DNA from 2 places in the Rummeliibacillus sp. SL167 genome. Region 1 is predicted to be linked to the other one. Evidence: riboswitches for the same ligand, from Rfam matches in the RefSeq annotation. Region 1 holds a riboswitch; the other holds the start of a gene.
What was found. Region 1 has a riboswitch for cobalamin ahead of FEZ13_RS04320 (Ig-like domain-containing protein). Riboswitches for the same ligand answer to the same signal wherever they lie in the genome.

Region 2: linked by a shared signal. The riboswitch ahead of FEZ13_RS11720 (glutaredoxin family protein) and the one ahead of FEZ13_RS04320 (Ig-like domain-containing protein) in region 1 are both predicted to bind cobalamin.

What each region holds. Positions count from the first base shown of each region.
Region 1 covers NZ_VCBM01000001.1:957,006-965,260, reverse strand. Annotated here, with positions in the region: gene FEZ13_RS04335 (YhdT family protein) at 1-168, shown strand, start outside; gene panF (sodium/pantothenate symporter) at 168-1,616, shown strand; gene FEZ13_RS04325 (transcriptional regulator) at 2,139-2,297, shown strand; cobalamin riboswitch at 2,442-2,624, shown strand; gene FEZ13_RS04320 (Ig-like domain-containing protein) at 2,796-4,631, shown strand; gene FEZ13_RS04315 (DUF4430 domain-containing protein) at 4,716-5,630, shown strand; gene FEZ13_RS04310 (energy-coupling factor transporter transmembrane component T) at 5,652-6,533, shown strand; gene FEZ13_RS04305 (ABC transporter ATP-binding protein) at 6,506-8,194, shown strand; gene FEZ13_RS04300 (ECF transporter S component) at 8,158-8,255, shown strand, end outside.
Region 2 covers NZ_VCBM01000002.1:41,294-49,548, forward strand. Annotated here, with positions in the region: gene FEZ13_RS11700 (S66 family peptidase) at 1-949, opposite strand, end outside; gene FEZ13_RS11705 (hypothetical protein) at 1,360-1,785, shown strand; gene FEZ13_RS11710 (ferritin) at 1,978-2,487, opposite strand; gene FEZ13_RS11715 (hypothetical protein) at 3,738-4,265, shown strand; cobalamin riboswitch at 4,648-4,830, shown strand; gene FEZ13_RS11720 (glutaredoxin family protein) at 4,989-5,219, shown strand; gene nrdI (class Ib ribonucleoside-diphosphate reductase assembly flavoprotein NrdI) at 5,216-5,587, shown strand; gene nrdE (class 1b ribonucleoside-diphosphate reductase subunit alpha) at 5,584-7,677, shown strand; gene nrdF (class 1b ribonucleoside-diphosphate reductase subunit beta) at 7,665-8,255, shown strand, end outside.

The DNA.
Region 1 (8,255 bases):
GGTTCGGGTGATCCGAAAAAATATTCATATGTATTTGGCTTTCCAGCTTGGTTTTTCTATAGCTGTATCGCTGGAACGATCTTTATGATTATATTGCTCATCATTGTCATCAAATTCTTCTTTAAAGACGTATCATTTGATACGGAAGAGGATGGTGATGAACGATGATACATTGGCAAGTAATCATCCCGCTAATTCTTTTTTTGGTGATTATCTTTTTAATTGGTATGTGGGCAAATAAACATGTCATGCAATCAGATTCATTTTTACAGGAATACTTCCTTGGCGGAAGACAAATGGGAGGATTCCTGCTGGCCATGACCATGATGGCTACATATGGCAGTGCATCTAGTTTTATCGGAGGTCCAGGAGTAGCTTATAATACTGGACTTGGTTGGGTTTTACTATCGATGGCTCAACTTCCAGCAGGATATTACGTATTAATGGTATTAGGAAAGAAATTTGCTATTATTGCTAGAAAGTATAAAGCTATTACATTAATCGATTTTCTACGTGAGCGTTATCAGAGCAACTTTGTTGTTATTGTTTCCGCATTAAGTATAATCATCTTCTTATTTTCTTCCATGGCTGCGCAATGGATCGGCGGTGCACGGTTAATCGAATCTTTGACCGGATTGCATTATACAACTGCACTTTTTATATTTGCTATAGTAGTCCTTGTGTATGTAATTGTCGGAGGATTTCGTGCTGTTGCACTAACCGATGCTGTACAAGGCTCTGTCATGTTTTTAGGAAGTGTTATTTTACTGATTGGGACCATTATTGCCGGCGGCGGAGTTTCCAATATTATGGCTGATCTTGTTGCAGAAAATCCTAAACTGGTATCGCCATTTGGAGCAGATGGTAGTTTAACACCTCTTTATGTATCAACGTTTTGGATTTTGATCGGTATTGGTGTGATTGGTCTACCGCAAATCGCAGTACGTGCCATGTCCTATAAGAATTCGGCAAGCATGCACTCGGCTATCATTATCGGAACGATTGCACTGGGCACCGTGATGTTTGGCATGCACTTAACAGGGGTATTCGCACGCCCCGTATTACCAGGTGTGGATATTGGCGATAAAGTCATGCCACTTTTAACGTTAAAAGTGCTGCCACCGTTTTTGGCAGGTGTTGTATTAGCGGCACCAATGGCGGCTATTATGTCTACCGTAAATGCGCTCTTAATACTTGTAAGCTCTACAATTGTTAAAGATATTTATCTAAACTTTATAAAGCCACAAGCTAATGATGACGAAATCAAGAAGCTAAGCTTTTTTGTCACTACTTTAATAGGTGTAGCTGTTATTATTGTTGCATTAAAACCGCCAGATCTATTAGTTTGGCTCAATCTTTTCTCATTTGGTGGTCTGGAATCCGTATTTGTTTGGCCTGTAGTATTAGGTCTATATTGGAAAAAAGGAAACAAATATGGAGCCGTTTCATCGATGCTTGTTGGCTTAATCAGTTATATTTTGATTTATGAAAAATGGAAAACAACTTTTTTAGGCATGCATACTGTCACAACTTCCATCATATTATCTCTTATTGCGTATGTAACCATTAGTTTAATGACTCATCATCGATTTAAGGATTTCAAACATATTATTTAATATGTAGATTAGAGGATATGGTTGATTAGACAGTATCCGAAAAAAAGGGGACCACTTTTACAATATTGGGCGTGTATGAACATAACTATGAAAAACGTCTTCATTCTGCCCAATTGGATGTAGTTCAACAGGATGTTCAAATAAAACAAATCTTAAAACTCAAACTTCTTGATAAAAATTGAAGTTTGGGTTTTACTCATATTTCAAAAATTTGATTTACACACATAGTAACAGCGCACCATTATGTACGAAATCTTTTGATTTATGAATTGAAAATGTTTTAGGGCAGCGGTCATAAATTAAAACTTTATACAGTTGTTTTCTTCATGCTTTTTCATATACAAAGGATAGGGCGGTCGCTTATGAAAATATACGTTTGTCTTGATGAAGGATCTTACTGCCTGTTGAATGCAGGATAAATATATATTATTAATTTTTCAGATAATTCTGTTGACAACCGCCTATTTCTGTTATATATTATTAACAGCAATAAAATTTGTTATATAACAGGAGGAGATATATATGGATATATATCGAGAAGGATATGAACGATATTGTAGTGCTTGTGAGGAGTATGGATTAGAATCGAAAGACTTTTACTTTTTTATCAATCATTTAACAGAAGAACAACTCAATGCTTACAAGGAGCATTCAAAAAGGAGCGAAGAACAAAATGTCTGATGTCGCCGCGGGTAACTTATAAAACCTCTACTAATCAAAATGTTGGTTGGTAGAGGTTTTATAACGTTTACAAAAAAATGGCGTTCAAGTAAAAAAAGCATTTACATGTTTTAGTGAATATGAAATACTATAAACAATAACAATTACATAGTCTTAGATAAAAGTGCCTAATGCGTATTAGGATAATAGGGAAATCAGTGAAAGTCTGATGCAGCCCCGCTACTGTAAATATGTTGAAAATCGTGTATGCCACTGGCTTTTAGCTGGGAAGGTGCGAATATTCATGTACATATAAGCCAGGAAACCTGCTTTTATCTGCGTTTCTGATCTTCGAGGGGGAGGTGTGGAACAATGAAATGACAAATAATGATTATTGACATTTCACGTCCAAGCACTCTTTACATTTTGATGTAAAGTTTTTTTATGGAGAAATTTAATTGCCTCTATCCTAACAAGACAGATCAATCTGTAATTATGCAAAAGAATGGAGGCTCTTATATGTATTCAAACAAATCTTTTAAAAAGTGGATCGCACCGATTTCACTAGCTAGTTTACTGGTAGCATCTCAATTACCTGCTACCATCACTGCTCATGCAGAGGAAAATACAACTGTCACAACGACTGTTGGCAAGGATGTTAGCTATCAAAATGCCCTTTCTTCTTCAAGCGCTTTTCTTTTAAGCATCACACCAAATCCAACATTCGCCGATTGTGATATTGTCACAGATTTGGCACGAGCTAATCTACCAATTGTCCCAAAAGATTATTATGAACAATACTATCAATCTCTTGTAAATGAATTAGATACGAAGCAAGGAGCTATTTCAGATTCACCATCAGCATATGCAAAACAAATTTTAGCGGTTACAGCCATCGGAAAAGATGCGGAAAATGTTGGCGGTTATAACCTTATTCAACTGATGGCAGATGCCTATTTAACAGCGCAAGAAAAAGATCTGCTCTACGATATGGATAACTATTATATGCTGTATGCATTGGATGCAAAATCATATCATTTACCAGCGGGCGAGAGGTATCAAGCATTAAGCCGTGAACAATTAGTTTCCAAGCTATTAGCTTCTCAATTTACAGATGAAGATGAAAATAATGGCGCATTTGGTTGGGATAAAGCATGGGGAGCAGATAAGGACGCTACATCTATGGCTGTGACGGCTTTAGCAAACTATTCTAATCAAGAATCCGTTCAACAGGCGATTGAAAAAGCCTATTCATATTTAGGCAATCAAATCAATGAACGTGCTGGATTTGTCGGTTACTACGGTGATGATAGCCCAGAAACAGTATCTCAGCTAATTATTAGTTTAACTGCCAATAAAGTGGATCCGAAAACAGACGTTCGATTTGTGAAAGAAAATGGAGCTTGGACGATTTCCAACTTGCTTACAACATATGATAGTATTACAGGTGGCTTCAAAAATGCGCCAAAGGCAAAGGAACCTAACGTTATCTCATCAGACCAAGCGAATCGCGCTCTACAAGCTTATGACCGTTTTGTAAACGGGAAAAATAGCTTTTATAATATGACAACAGATGCTAATGCTGACGAACTACAATATGATGTGAAGGCACCTGAAAAACCAACTGCTGCTACAGTTGCTGACAATGCAACGACTATCACAGGTAAAACAGAACCATATGCCACAATTACAGTAAAGAATGGTAGCAAAATCATTGGGACAGCTCAATCGAATTTCACAGGAAAATATTCTGTTAAAATCAAACAGCAAAAAGCAGGGACTCCCCTTCAAATCGTTGCGACAGACTTAGGAAAGAACAACAGTGGATCAATCACTGCCAAAGTAGTTGATAAAACGGCTCCAAAAATATCAAAAATCGGTCAAGTAAGTGATCGCACGACAAAAATTACAGGGACAGCTGAAGCGAAAGCAAAAGTCTATGTGATCAAAAATAATAAGGTAATCAAAACTGGGACTGCTTCTACAAAAGGCGCATTCTCATTGGCTATCCCAAAACAAAAGGCAGGAACAGTCCTAACAGTTTATGTCCAAGATTCAGCCAAAAATAAAAGTAAAATCGTCAAGATTAAAGTTGTAGACAAAACAGCGCCAAAAGCACCGAAAGTCCATAAAGTGACGAAAAAATCGACCAGAATTACAGGTACGGCAGAAGCAAAATCTAAAGTATATGTCGTGAAAAATAAAAAAATCATTAAATATGGCACAGTATCTTCAAAAGGTAAATTCTCATTGTCTATTAAAAAACAAAAAGTAGGTACCAAATTAACCATCTATGTCAAAGATGCTGCCAAAAATAAAAGTGCTAACAAGACGATTATTGTTAAATCGAAATAAAACAATTGAAAGTAAATAGAATCATAGGGTGTTAGAATTTACTTCTAACACCCTATTCCCATCTAGTTTAGGAGGTGTATTTTTTTGAAAAAGATACAATTTATTGTACTGTCTTTTATCATCGCAGTACTATGTCTTTCAGGTTGTAAGGTTCAAACTGTTGAACAACATGATCAAGAACAACAAGGAACAACCCTTGACCAAGGAAAAGTGAAGGTTGTAGAAGGCTCAGAAAAAAACAAAAATCCACAGGAGAAAACACAAAAGCAGCAACAAAAATCAGCTAGCTCAACTGAACAGAAAAAAGAAACAACAAGTGATTTTAAGAAGGAAACGACAAATTCAAAACAGCAAGATACAGCATTACAAACAGAAAAATCAACAGTTGAAAACAATGGTTCAAATCAAGAAAAAACGATATCATCTCCTAAAAAAGAATCTGCAGGCAAAGAGCAACAAACAAAACCAACAAAGGATAAGGTAGTTAAACAAGAAAAACAAGATAAAAATACTGTAACGAAAAAGAAATCAACGACAACACATAAAGAAAAAAATCCAGCAAAGCAAGCAACTGTTACTGAAAAGAAAAAATATGTCACCATATCCATTCGTGTTGACACACTTTTGAAAAAAGAAAATTATGAAAGATTAGAGCCAGCCTTACAAAGTGCAAAATATGTACCGAAAAATGGTGTGATACTTTCTACATCCACCTATGAAATTCAACATGAGGACGATTCAGCTTGGGACATTACTTTACGTGCCTTACAACAGCATCACATTCATTTTGAATATGAAGGTGCTGCTAAAAAATATGGAAGTATCTATGTAGAAGGCATCAATCATTTATACGAAAAAGACGCTGGAAAATTGTCTGGCTGGATGTATAGCGTCAATGGAAAAAATCCAGGTATTGGCTGTGGAAGTTATGAGGTTAAAGATGGCGACCATATCGTTTGGCAATATACGGTTGATAATGGCAGAGATATAGGTTTGTAATGGGTGAAGGAGGAAAAATTATTGAAAGCTTTTGCTAACTATCATCCAATTGTGATTTTTTTATATTTTGTTTTTGTGATAGGATTAACGATGTTTTATATGCATCCAATTTATTTAATCATTTCACTCGCAATGTCCATTCTTTTAAGTTTGCAAATCAATCAAAAATCATTTCTCCGCTCTTTAAAATGGATGGTTCCTTTGTTTGTCATTGCAGCCTTGATCAATCCTTTAATTAGTCATGATGGTGAAAAAATCATTCTATATATCGATGATAATCCTATTACGATTGAGGCCATTGTCTATGGATTTGCCATGTCAGTTATGATTTGTACCGTTATCTTTTGGTTTGGCTGTTATAATAAGCTAATGACTTCGGATAAATTTCTTTATTTATTTGGTAAAATTTCGCCAGCCTTTGCCTTAATCATTTCGTTAACGCTTCGGCTAGTCCCTCGATTCCAACAACAAATTGGCGCCATCACTCAAGCGCAAAGGGCAGTCGGTATGGATGTGACTTCTGGGAATTTATTGCATCGTATCAAATGTGGCATTCACATTCTATCTATTCTAATTACTTGGGCACTAGAAAACGCCATTGAAACAGCTGACTCCATGAAGGCTAGAGGATATGGTTTACCGAAACGCTCTACATTTTCATTATTTTCTTTTGAAAAAAGAGATGCCCTAACACTGACAATAATGTTCATACTGATAACAATCAATGTTATTGGAAGCTTTTTAGGATATACGGATTATTATTTTTACCCAACATTTAGTGATTTAGCGTTGCAGCCCATATCTTTACTATTATATACAACTTATACTTTACTATTGGCATTACCAATTATTATTGAGCTTTGGGAGGCATTCAAATGGCGTTCATTGATATCCAACAACTAACTTTTAGCTATCCACAGATGGAACAGCCCGTTTTACACCATATCGATCTATCAATAGAAGAAGGGGAATTTGTTGTGTTATGTGGAGTATCTGGTTGTGGGAAGAGTACTCTGGTAAAACATTTAAAGCGAGAAATTACTCCACATGGTGATGCTACTGGTAGTGTTCTTTATAATGGAACACTTCTAAACGAACTTTCAGATAAAATTGCTGCTTCAGAAATAGGTTTTGTTATGCAAAGTCCTGAAAATCAAATTGTGACTGATAAAGTTTGGCATGAGCTCGCTTTTGGTTTAGAAAACTTAGGATTTGACACAATGACCATTCGTCGGAGAGTGGCTGAAATGGCCAATTTTTTTGGCATCCAAACATGGTTTCGAAAAAACACGATGGAATTATCGGGCGGTCAAAAACAAATCTTGAATCTTGCTGCGATAATGGCGATGCAACCCAAATTGCTTATTTTAGATGAACCGACCTCTCAATTGGATCCGATTGCTGCAAGTGAATTTATCGCAACTTTACATAAGCTAAACAAGGAACTTGGCTTGACGATTCTTTTAGTAGAACATCGTTTAGAAGAAGTGTATCCCATAGCGGACAGAGTAGTTATCATGGATAAAGGAGCTATTATTTGCAATGGTACGCCTAAAGAAGTGGCAAAGGCTTTACAACACGTAGATCAGCATCATCCCATGTTAGGGGGCTTACCAACTCCACTTCGAATTCACCATGCATTAAAAAGCCAAACAAATGCACCATTAACCATTCGAGATGGTCGGCAATGGTTAACCAACAACTTTAAGGCACAGGAATGGCAATCGAAAAAAATATATGATAGATCTTTTGAAAAGAAAACGGTTTTAAGTGTTAAAAACGCTTGGTTCCGTTATGAAAAAGATGGTTTAGATGTTTTAAGAGGTTTTTCAATCGACGTGAATCAGGGAGAAGTCATTAGTATTCTTGGTGGCAATGGTACAGGAAAAACAACGGCTTTAGGTGTAATGTCTGGTATTCTGAAGGCCTATCGAGGGAAGATAATGATTGATGGAAAACCGCTAAGAAAAATTTCAAATCATGAGTTATATCATCAATGTTTGGCAGTGCTTCCTCAAAATCCTCAAACGCTTTTTGTCACAAAATCTGTCATATCGGAATTACAATCAACTGTCGAAACACAAAATCTAACAAAAGAAGAAGAAAATCTTCAGATTCAAACAATCGTTCGTAAACTTAACTTAGAATCACTGCTTGAAAGACATCCATATGATTTAAGCGGGGGAGAACAGCAAAAGGTAGCCCTAGCAAAGGTTTTATTATTAAAACCTCGAATTCTTCTACTTGATGAACCGACAAAGGGAATGGATGCAGCTTCTAAAACCGTTTTAGCAACTCTTTTAGAGCAACTAAAAGAAGAAGGAGTAGCGATTGTTATGGTCACGCATGATATTGAATTTTCTGCATCCCATTCAGATCGTTGTGCACTTTTTTTCGACGGATTAATTGTTTCTACTGATGAGACACGAACTTTTTACAGTGGCAATCATTTTTACACAACTGCTGCTCATCGAATGTCTCGCCATTTATTTTCAAATGCTATTACATGTGAGGATGTGATTGAACAATGCAACCAACAACAAAATCGAATGATCCATTCTTGAAGAAAAAATTTATCATTACATCCATAATCGTGCTCATCTTGACGCCACTTTGTTTATTATT
Region 2 (8,255 bases), on a different contig from region 1:
TATCTAATCTTATGTTCTTTCCAATAGCAAGTGGAATCATTGGTTGTGTGTGACAGCTATCGAACTCTGCTAAAATAGGAATATTTTTATCATCTAATTGTTCTAGTAATAAATCCAAAGGGGTTTTCCCAGTATTTAAATCATTAAATTGCTCGTGTTTTCCTAAAATGATTCCACTGATTTTGTCAAAAATCCCATGCAATTTTAACATTGCAAAATTCTTTTCGATAACTGAAGCATCTTTCATTGTGTCTTCAATCAATAAGATATCCCCATCTTTTATTTCAGGAAAATAGGGTGTACCAATAAAGCCATACATGGCATTATTGTTTCCACCAATCAATCGACCTTCTACAATTGCTTCATTAACACTTATCCATTTATTTGAATAAAGTTCTTTTTCTTTTGTTTTTTCTAGCCAATTCACCAACTCATCTGACCAATAGGAAGGTTCTTGTATTTCGTAGGGAAGAGATTGATCAGCACAAAAATAGTGTTCAAAATATGTATATGTATCATTAACCAAGGGTTCGAACTCTCCAAAAGAAGGTACAATCGCTGGACCATAATATGTTGTTATGTTTGTTTTGGCATATAAAGCAAGTAATATTGCTGTTGCATCGGAGTAACCAACAACAAATTTTGGATTTTTATAAAATGCCCTATAATCGATATATGGAAGTATACTGTTCGAGTTTGTTCCACCAATCATCGACATGATCATTTTGATAGATGGATCGCCCAATAACTCATTTAATTCTTCTGCACGTTCTTTCGGGCTGCCAGAACGATAAATATCTTGTTGACCAGTTAATTTTCCTTCTACAATTTGAAATCCCTTGTTTTCTAAATAAGCTTTTCCTCTTTCATATCGTTTTTTCGCTGTGACTGATGCAGGAGACGAAGGTGAAAATATGCCAATTTTATCTCCTTTTGTTAATGGAATCATTAGCGTTGCTCCCTTTGTAATATAAATTTATGATTATTATATCAAAATTTGATATTGACAGTAACAAGTTATTTATCCCGCTTTAACGGTGAGTAAGACCCTCATCTCAAGATATAGAGAGAAACGAAAAAGATAGATGGGGGATCAACTTCCGCATGCGTCCGATTGGTTCGGGCGGGCAGGATGTTGGTCCCTCAGGTGTTGCCATAAGACGTGCGCTTTTAGCCTGAGTTCCTCTATTTCAGTGGAGGATGAGAAAAACCCCACTGATGGAGTTTCACTTTATTGTGAATTTGGGTAAGATTACTTCAATAGTAGCATTTTATTCAAGAATGCAAAGATAGAGCAAACTAGAGGAATATGCAAAAAAATTAAAATATTTAATTTTTTAGAAAGGAAGGTAATTTAGGATGATGCGACTGTTAGGGATCTTATTGCTTTCTTTAGTCATAGTGGCATGTGGAAAGGCTGATGATCGTGTGAATACTCTAAATAAGATCAAAGTGACGATTAAAATCGAGGATCATGTTGATTATGAACAAAATTATTTAATTAGCATCTCAACCAAAGGAAAACATACAAAAGAATTGGCAATACTACCCAAAAACATTTCATTTATCACAGATGGAAAGAAAGAAAAAAATGTGAATTTATATACTGATGTTCCTTATACATTACGTGTCTATAAAACGGACTTCAAGTCTATGGATGAATACTTTCAAAAAACAAAGACAGGAGGTTTGAAAAAAGATGAGATTAGTGAGGATAATCCACTATATAAAGAGACGTTTATACCTACAAACGATACTAAGACAATAACAATACTAGTTGATTAAGAATAGACTTTTTTGATAGAATTTGAACTTAGTAAATATTTTATGATTAATTGAATTTATTTAGATAAGTTAAACAAATACAGAAAGAGATGGTATAAAAGATTCTAATATACCATCCCTTATGACATATGATTTTTATTTAAATTAATCACAAATCTTGAAAAGTCTATCTTATGTTAAATAGGCATTTAATTATGCTTCTTGAGCTTCCGTAAAAGTGCGATTACCTAATTCAGCATCTAACATGAAAATAGCGTTTGAATCGTTTTCGATACGTTCAAATTTATGAATAATAGTATCTAAAGTAGATTCTTCTTCTACTTGTTCATCGATGAACCATTTTAAGAACGCCATCGTAGCATGTTCACGTTCATCTAAAGCAATATCGGCAAGTTCATAAATTCGATGTGTTACCTTTTTCTCATGTTGAAGTGCTGTTTTGAATGTTTCTAAAACGGAGGAAAAGTCATTTTTAGGGCTTTCAAATCCTTCAATTGTCACGCGATAGCCCATATCATTTAAGAAATTATAAAATTTCATCGCATGGAAACGTTCTTCTTCAGCTTGTACTAAATAGAAATTAGCAAATCCATCGTAATTTTCATTTGTACAATAAGCAGCCATAGCTAAATAAGTATGTGCGGAAAAGAATTCAAAATTCATTTGATCATTAAGTGCGGCATGAAGCTTTTCAGATAACATAAAAAGCCCTCCCTGTCATATTATTATTTAGAGATTTTCTCTTTCTAGTATACAACCGTCATCATCAAGTATTCGAAAATAATTTGGGGAAATAAGGATTGTAATGGGAATCAGGCATATTGATTATCCAATTTTATCTATAAAATACAGAGCAATTGTTGATTTCCTACGGCTTGCACGACTCATGAGGGCGAACGCCGAGCCGCTTCCTTCGCTTGCGCTCCGTGCAGGGTCTCATCTGTTCGCTTTTCCCGCGGGAGTAGAGCAAGCCTCCGCTCCAATCTATGCAAATGGAGCTAAAAATACAGGATTTTAGGATGATTCTAGCAAATATATATCCTATTTTCTCCCTAATTAACACGCCTGAATAGAAATAAGAAAATCATTTGTTCCTCATATTCTTATAGAAAATAATAACTTTCCTATGACTATTATTATAACATTTTTCCTTTTAAAGTACACCGGATAGATGTATGTTCCTCATAATTTTCCTTTAAAAGGTAGTGCGGAGGGATAGAAAACTATTTTAGTTGAAGCGATTGGGATTTCTACAGGCAATTGATTTCTAAGATTAACAAGGCATCAAGAATGTTTACGGATTAGGAAAAAACAAGAATTTGCTAGAAAAGAGTAAGATAAAAATTGAAGAGTTAGGCTAGTACCAGTCATCGAAATAATTAATAGAGTTCAGTTAAGCTATGCAACTTTTACGCATAATGATGGTCAAATCATAGAAAACGCAAAATATAAATATTGGGAGTTAATGATGAAATATATTAGACTACTTTTAATCAATATTTTAGCTGTTGTAATTGTATAATGCTGCTGTTTTTGGATAGCGGATATCACAAATGATGTTATTTATGAAGGCAATGCATATCTTATTGCGCTCGTAACACCTTTTCTCTTATTTATCGTGAATTTTTTAATGGAAAAAAAGAAGAGGAATGCTGTACATAGTAGTTTATTTTTTATTTTAGTCGGAAGTATTGGTGGGATGTTTTTATATTTCAAACTGAACAGTACCCCATTTCAAAACGGCTTTCCTTATATCCAAGTACAGACAATGAATCAAATGGGCTTTCGATACTTTTATATAAGGCTGTTTTTTTCCAATGCTTGATAGGAAGTGCTCTTTATGAATGGACATTGCATAAAAAGAAAAATACTTCATGGTAATATTTTGATGGATTGATTTTTTGGGTTCATCATCAGTAGAAGTTGCTATCTAGGAAAGGAGATGCACTATTATGATTGATTGGCGGTGGAATGAAGTTGACATAGTGGAAAGTCAAGAAAGATGGTATGAAGCAAAATCATTCCTCACAAAAAAGTGGAAGCAGAATCCTGAAAATTTGAAAATTCTTATTAGGCTTGGTTTCTTTTGCTGGTATGTTTTGGTCGAAGAGGACTGTATAGGGGGCGAAAAATTAGATTCTAATGAGTTAGAGATTATGCTAAATGAAGTCACATATTTTGGTTTGACCAATTTTATGGAAAATGAAGATTTTCTTTGGTGTTTTGGTTATATGATTTCACAGTTTCCGTATTACTTCGGTGATTATGAACATTGGGAAGAAAAAGGAATTTCGATGTTAAAACGTGCTTATGAACTATGTCCTGATGACCCAGTGTATCAATATTCTTATTTAGGTTCTCTCCCTGATAGTGGCGGAAAACTTAAAGTTGAATTACAACAAGTACAAACTGTTCTTGAAGATAGATTTCAAGGAGAAGGCATATTATCCGATTATTTTAAAGATGTATGGCAAAATTAGTAGGTAAATTAATAAGCTAAAGAGTTCATTTAATAGGAATGTGGAAACTTTATTTTATAGAATTTCTATATATTTGCAGACTCTTTTAATCTATGCAAGTGGCATATTTTTTTAATATTTTCATTTTTCAATGTCACTTACAATTTTGGATTCAAAAGTAAAATATATTCTCACGCGTGATATTTTATAAATGAAATTGGATAATCATGACACCTGATTCCTACGCAGGTTTGAAGAGAAACAGTAGTTTATAACTAATATTTGAAGCAGGACTTTTTGGATAGACCCGTATATTCTTGAAACAATTTAAAGTTTAAAAACAAACTTTAGTCGCTTGTACAAAAAGCGGGAAGATGATATTATTAGAATAACATCACAATATATAGTATGTTGTTTATCTTGGTTCTACTATATGTAGATTAATAGGGAAATCAGTGAGAATCTGATGCTGTCCCCGCAACTGTAAATGTGAAACGAATGTCAATAGCCACTATGTTTTTACATGGGAAGGTGACTAGTAGGGTGAAGCATAAGCCAGGAGACCTGCCTAATAAACAATTGCACATTTTTTCGGGGGCTAGGAAATGGGGGCAAATAAGTCTGCATTTCCATCGACCTAATTGTTTCCATTTTGAAATAAAGCTATTCCCGATAAGAAGGGGATAGCTTTTTGTGTTACTTATGTAAAAGTGTAAATTACTTTTTAAAGAAAGAGGAGATCTTATGAAACTTTATACGAAAACAATTTGCCCAAAATGCATGTTTGTAAAGTCATTTTTAAAAGAAGCAGGCTTTGAGGGAAAATATGAATTAATTAATGTAGATACAGATGAACAAGCAAAACAACAAATAGTCGAAGCAGGCTTTTTATCCGTTCCAATTTTAGAGTTGAATGGGGAACTAATCCAAGATGTTGCGCAAATGAACGAAGAGATTAGTAAGATCGCCATATGATTGCATTTGCCAGCAGAACGGGAAATGTTCGATCCATCATTCATCGGCTAGGATTGCCTAATGTTGAAATAACAGAAGATTTGATGATGACAGAACCCTTTTTCGTTTTTACTTATACAGACGGATTGGGCGATGTGCCACCAATTGTTGAGAAATTTCTTCAAAACAATCATTCTTTTTGTAAAGGTGTGATCGCTAGCGGAAATTCCAATTTTGGTCACTCCGTTTTTTGCAAATCAGCAGATACAATCAGCAGAAAATACCATGTGCCTATTATTCGAAAAATAGAACTACGGGGATTTCCACGGGATTATGCGGCAATCGTTGATCAGTATCAAAACGTTTTTGAGAGAGAGGTTTCTTTATGAAAGAATACTTAAAATTAAACAATGAAGTGTTAAATAAATATAGTTCAACAGGAACCATTGATTTGCAAAAAGATAAAGAAGCTACACGCAAATATTTTTTGGAAAATGTCAATGTCAGAATGCGCTATTTTATCGACTTAGAAGAAAAAATAAGCTATTTAATGGAGGAAGGATATTACGAAGAAGACTTTTTGAAAATGTACTCCATGAAATTTATCAAAAAATTATTCAAATATGCTTATGATTATCATTTTCGCTTTCCATCCTTTATGAGTGCCAGTAAATTTTATGAAGGGTATGCCATGAAGAGCCGAGATGGAAAGGAAATTTTAGAAAAGTATGAGGATCGTATCATCATCATTGCCCTCTATTTAGCACAAGGCGACGAACAGCTAGCTGAAAAGGCTGTTCATCATATGATGGAATCGTATCAGCCTGCCACACCGACAGCTTTAAACAGTGGTAAAAAAGCGCGCGGGGAGTTGGTCAGTTGCTTTAAATTAGCGATGGATGATACGATGAACAGCATTGCAGAAAACATTGGCTATTGTTTAGAACTCTCTCGCTTAGGAGGTGGAGTTGGTACTTTATTAACCGATTTGCGCCCATTAGGGGATCCAATCAAAGGGATCTTAAATCGTGCAAGCGGTGTCATGCCCGTTGCGAAGTTATTAGAGAATGCCTTTTCTTATTCCAACCAATTGGGACAACGAAATGGCTCCGGTGTGGTCTATTTAAATATTTTCCATGGGGATATTGAAGAATTTATCTCATCGAAAAAACCAAATGCGGATGAAAAAATTCGTCTTGCCACATTGTCAACAGGCATCATCATTCCAGATATTTTCTTCGAATTGATGAAAAAAGATAAAGATATCGTTTTATTTAGTCCTTATGATATTTATAAAGAATATGGTAAGCGCATGAGTGAAATCAGTATTACTGAGATGTATTATGAACTATTGGATAATCCCAATATTCGTAAATTAAAACGCTTAAATGCACGGAAATTATATACAGAAATAAAGAAAACACAATTTGAATCAGGCTATCCATTTGAAATATTCGATGACAATGTAAATCGTGTTCATCCTTTAAAAGGTCTTGGTCGGGTGAAAATGTCCAATCTTTGCACGGAAATTCTGCAAGTTCAAACGACCAGTATTATTACAGACATGGACAAGCCAAACGAATATGGCTTAGATGTATCTTGTAATTTGGGTTCTTTAGACATTCATCATGCGACAGAAACAAATAACTTTGAAGAACTAGTTGATACAGCTATGCGTCTACTGACAAATGTTTCTCAAATGACGGATATCGTCAATGTCCCTTCTGTTGCAAAGGCAAATAAATTGATGCATTCGGTTGGATTGGGAACGATGAATCTTCATGGACATCTTGTTACGGAAAATATTCTATATGGTTCAGATGAATCTATCGAATTCGTTGATTTCTTTATGGAAGCATTAAATTACTACTCCTTAAAAGCTTCCATGCTAATTGCAAAAGAAAAAGGCGAGACTTTTTATGGATTTGATAAAAGTGAGTATGCAAATGGCCAATATTTTGAGCATTACATCCATAAACAAGAAAAAATGCCAACTGAAAAAGTACAAAAAGCACTAGGAAATGTGCCGATCATTACAGCGGATATGTGGAAAAAGTTAAAGAAAAATGTTATGAAATATGGCGTATTTAATGCATATCGTCTCGCTGTTGCACCAACAGGCAGTATTTCCTACATTCGTAGTTGCACAGCATCCATTGCTCCATGTACGGAAAGAGTAGAAATTCGTGATTATGCGGATAGCCGGACCATTTATCCAATGCCTTATTTAAATAATGAAAATCAGCATTTATATGTAGAAGCTTATGATGTTGATAGTTATCGTATGATTGATTTATATGCAACAGCTCAAAAACATGTTGATCAAGGTATTTCAATGACATTATATGTAACGGATCAATGGACAACTGAGCGCCTTGCGAAACTTTATATTTATGCATGGATGCGCGGCATTAAGTCGATTTATTATGTTCGCCAACGCTTGCAAACATTGGAGGAATGTGTGTCATGTTCAATATAGGACCATTTGAAGCGGTCAATTGGAATAAACCAACGAGTGATTTGGCTAAAACATTTTGGGATCAGCAGTGGAAACAAATGTGGTTTCCTGAAGAAATTGCAGTTAGTAAAGATTTGAAGCAGTGGAAAGACTTCGAGTTTCGAGATACGTATACAAAAGTATTCGGCGGACTTACTTTACTGGATACGCTTCAAACAAATATAGGGATGAACGAAATTGCTAGATACCATGAAGACCTACAAGAAAAGGCTGTACTAACAGTGTTTGACGCATTTGAGGCTATCCATGCAAAATCCTATTCTTATATTTTCACAACATTGTGCAATAACGATGAAATTGATGAGATCTTTGCTTGGGTCAAGAAAAATGAATTTCTACAATATAAAGCGAAAAAAATCGCTGATATCTATTCTTCTATTAAAGAAAACGACCCTGAAAGTTTATGGAAAGCTATGTTTGCGTCTGTTATGCTTGAATCGTTTTTATTTTATTCCGGATTCTTTTATCCTTTATATTTGGGTGGACAAGGAATTTTACGAAATAGCGCAGAAGTAATTTCTCTTATTTTAAGGGACGAA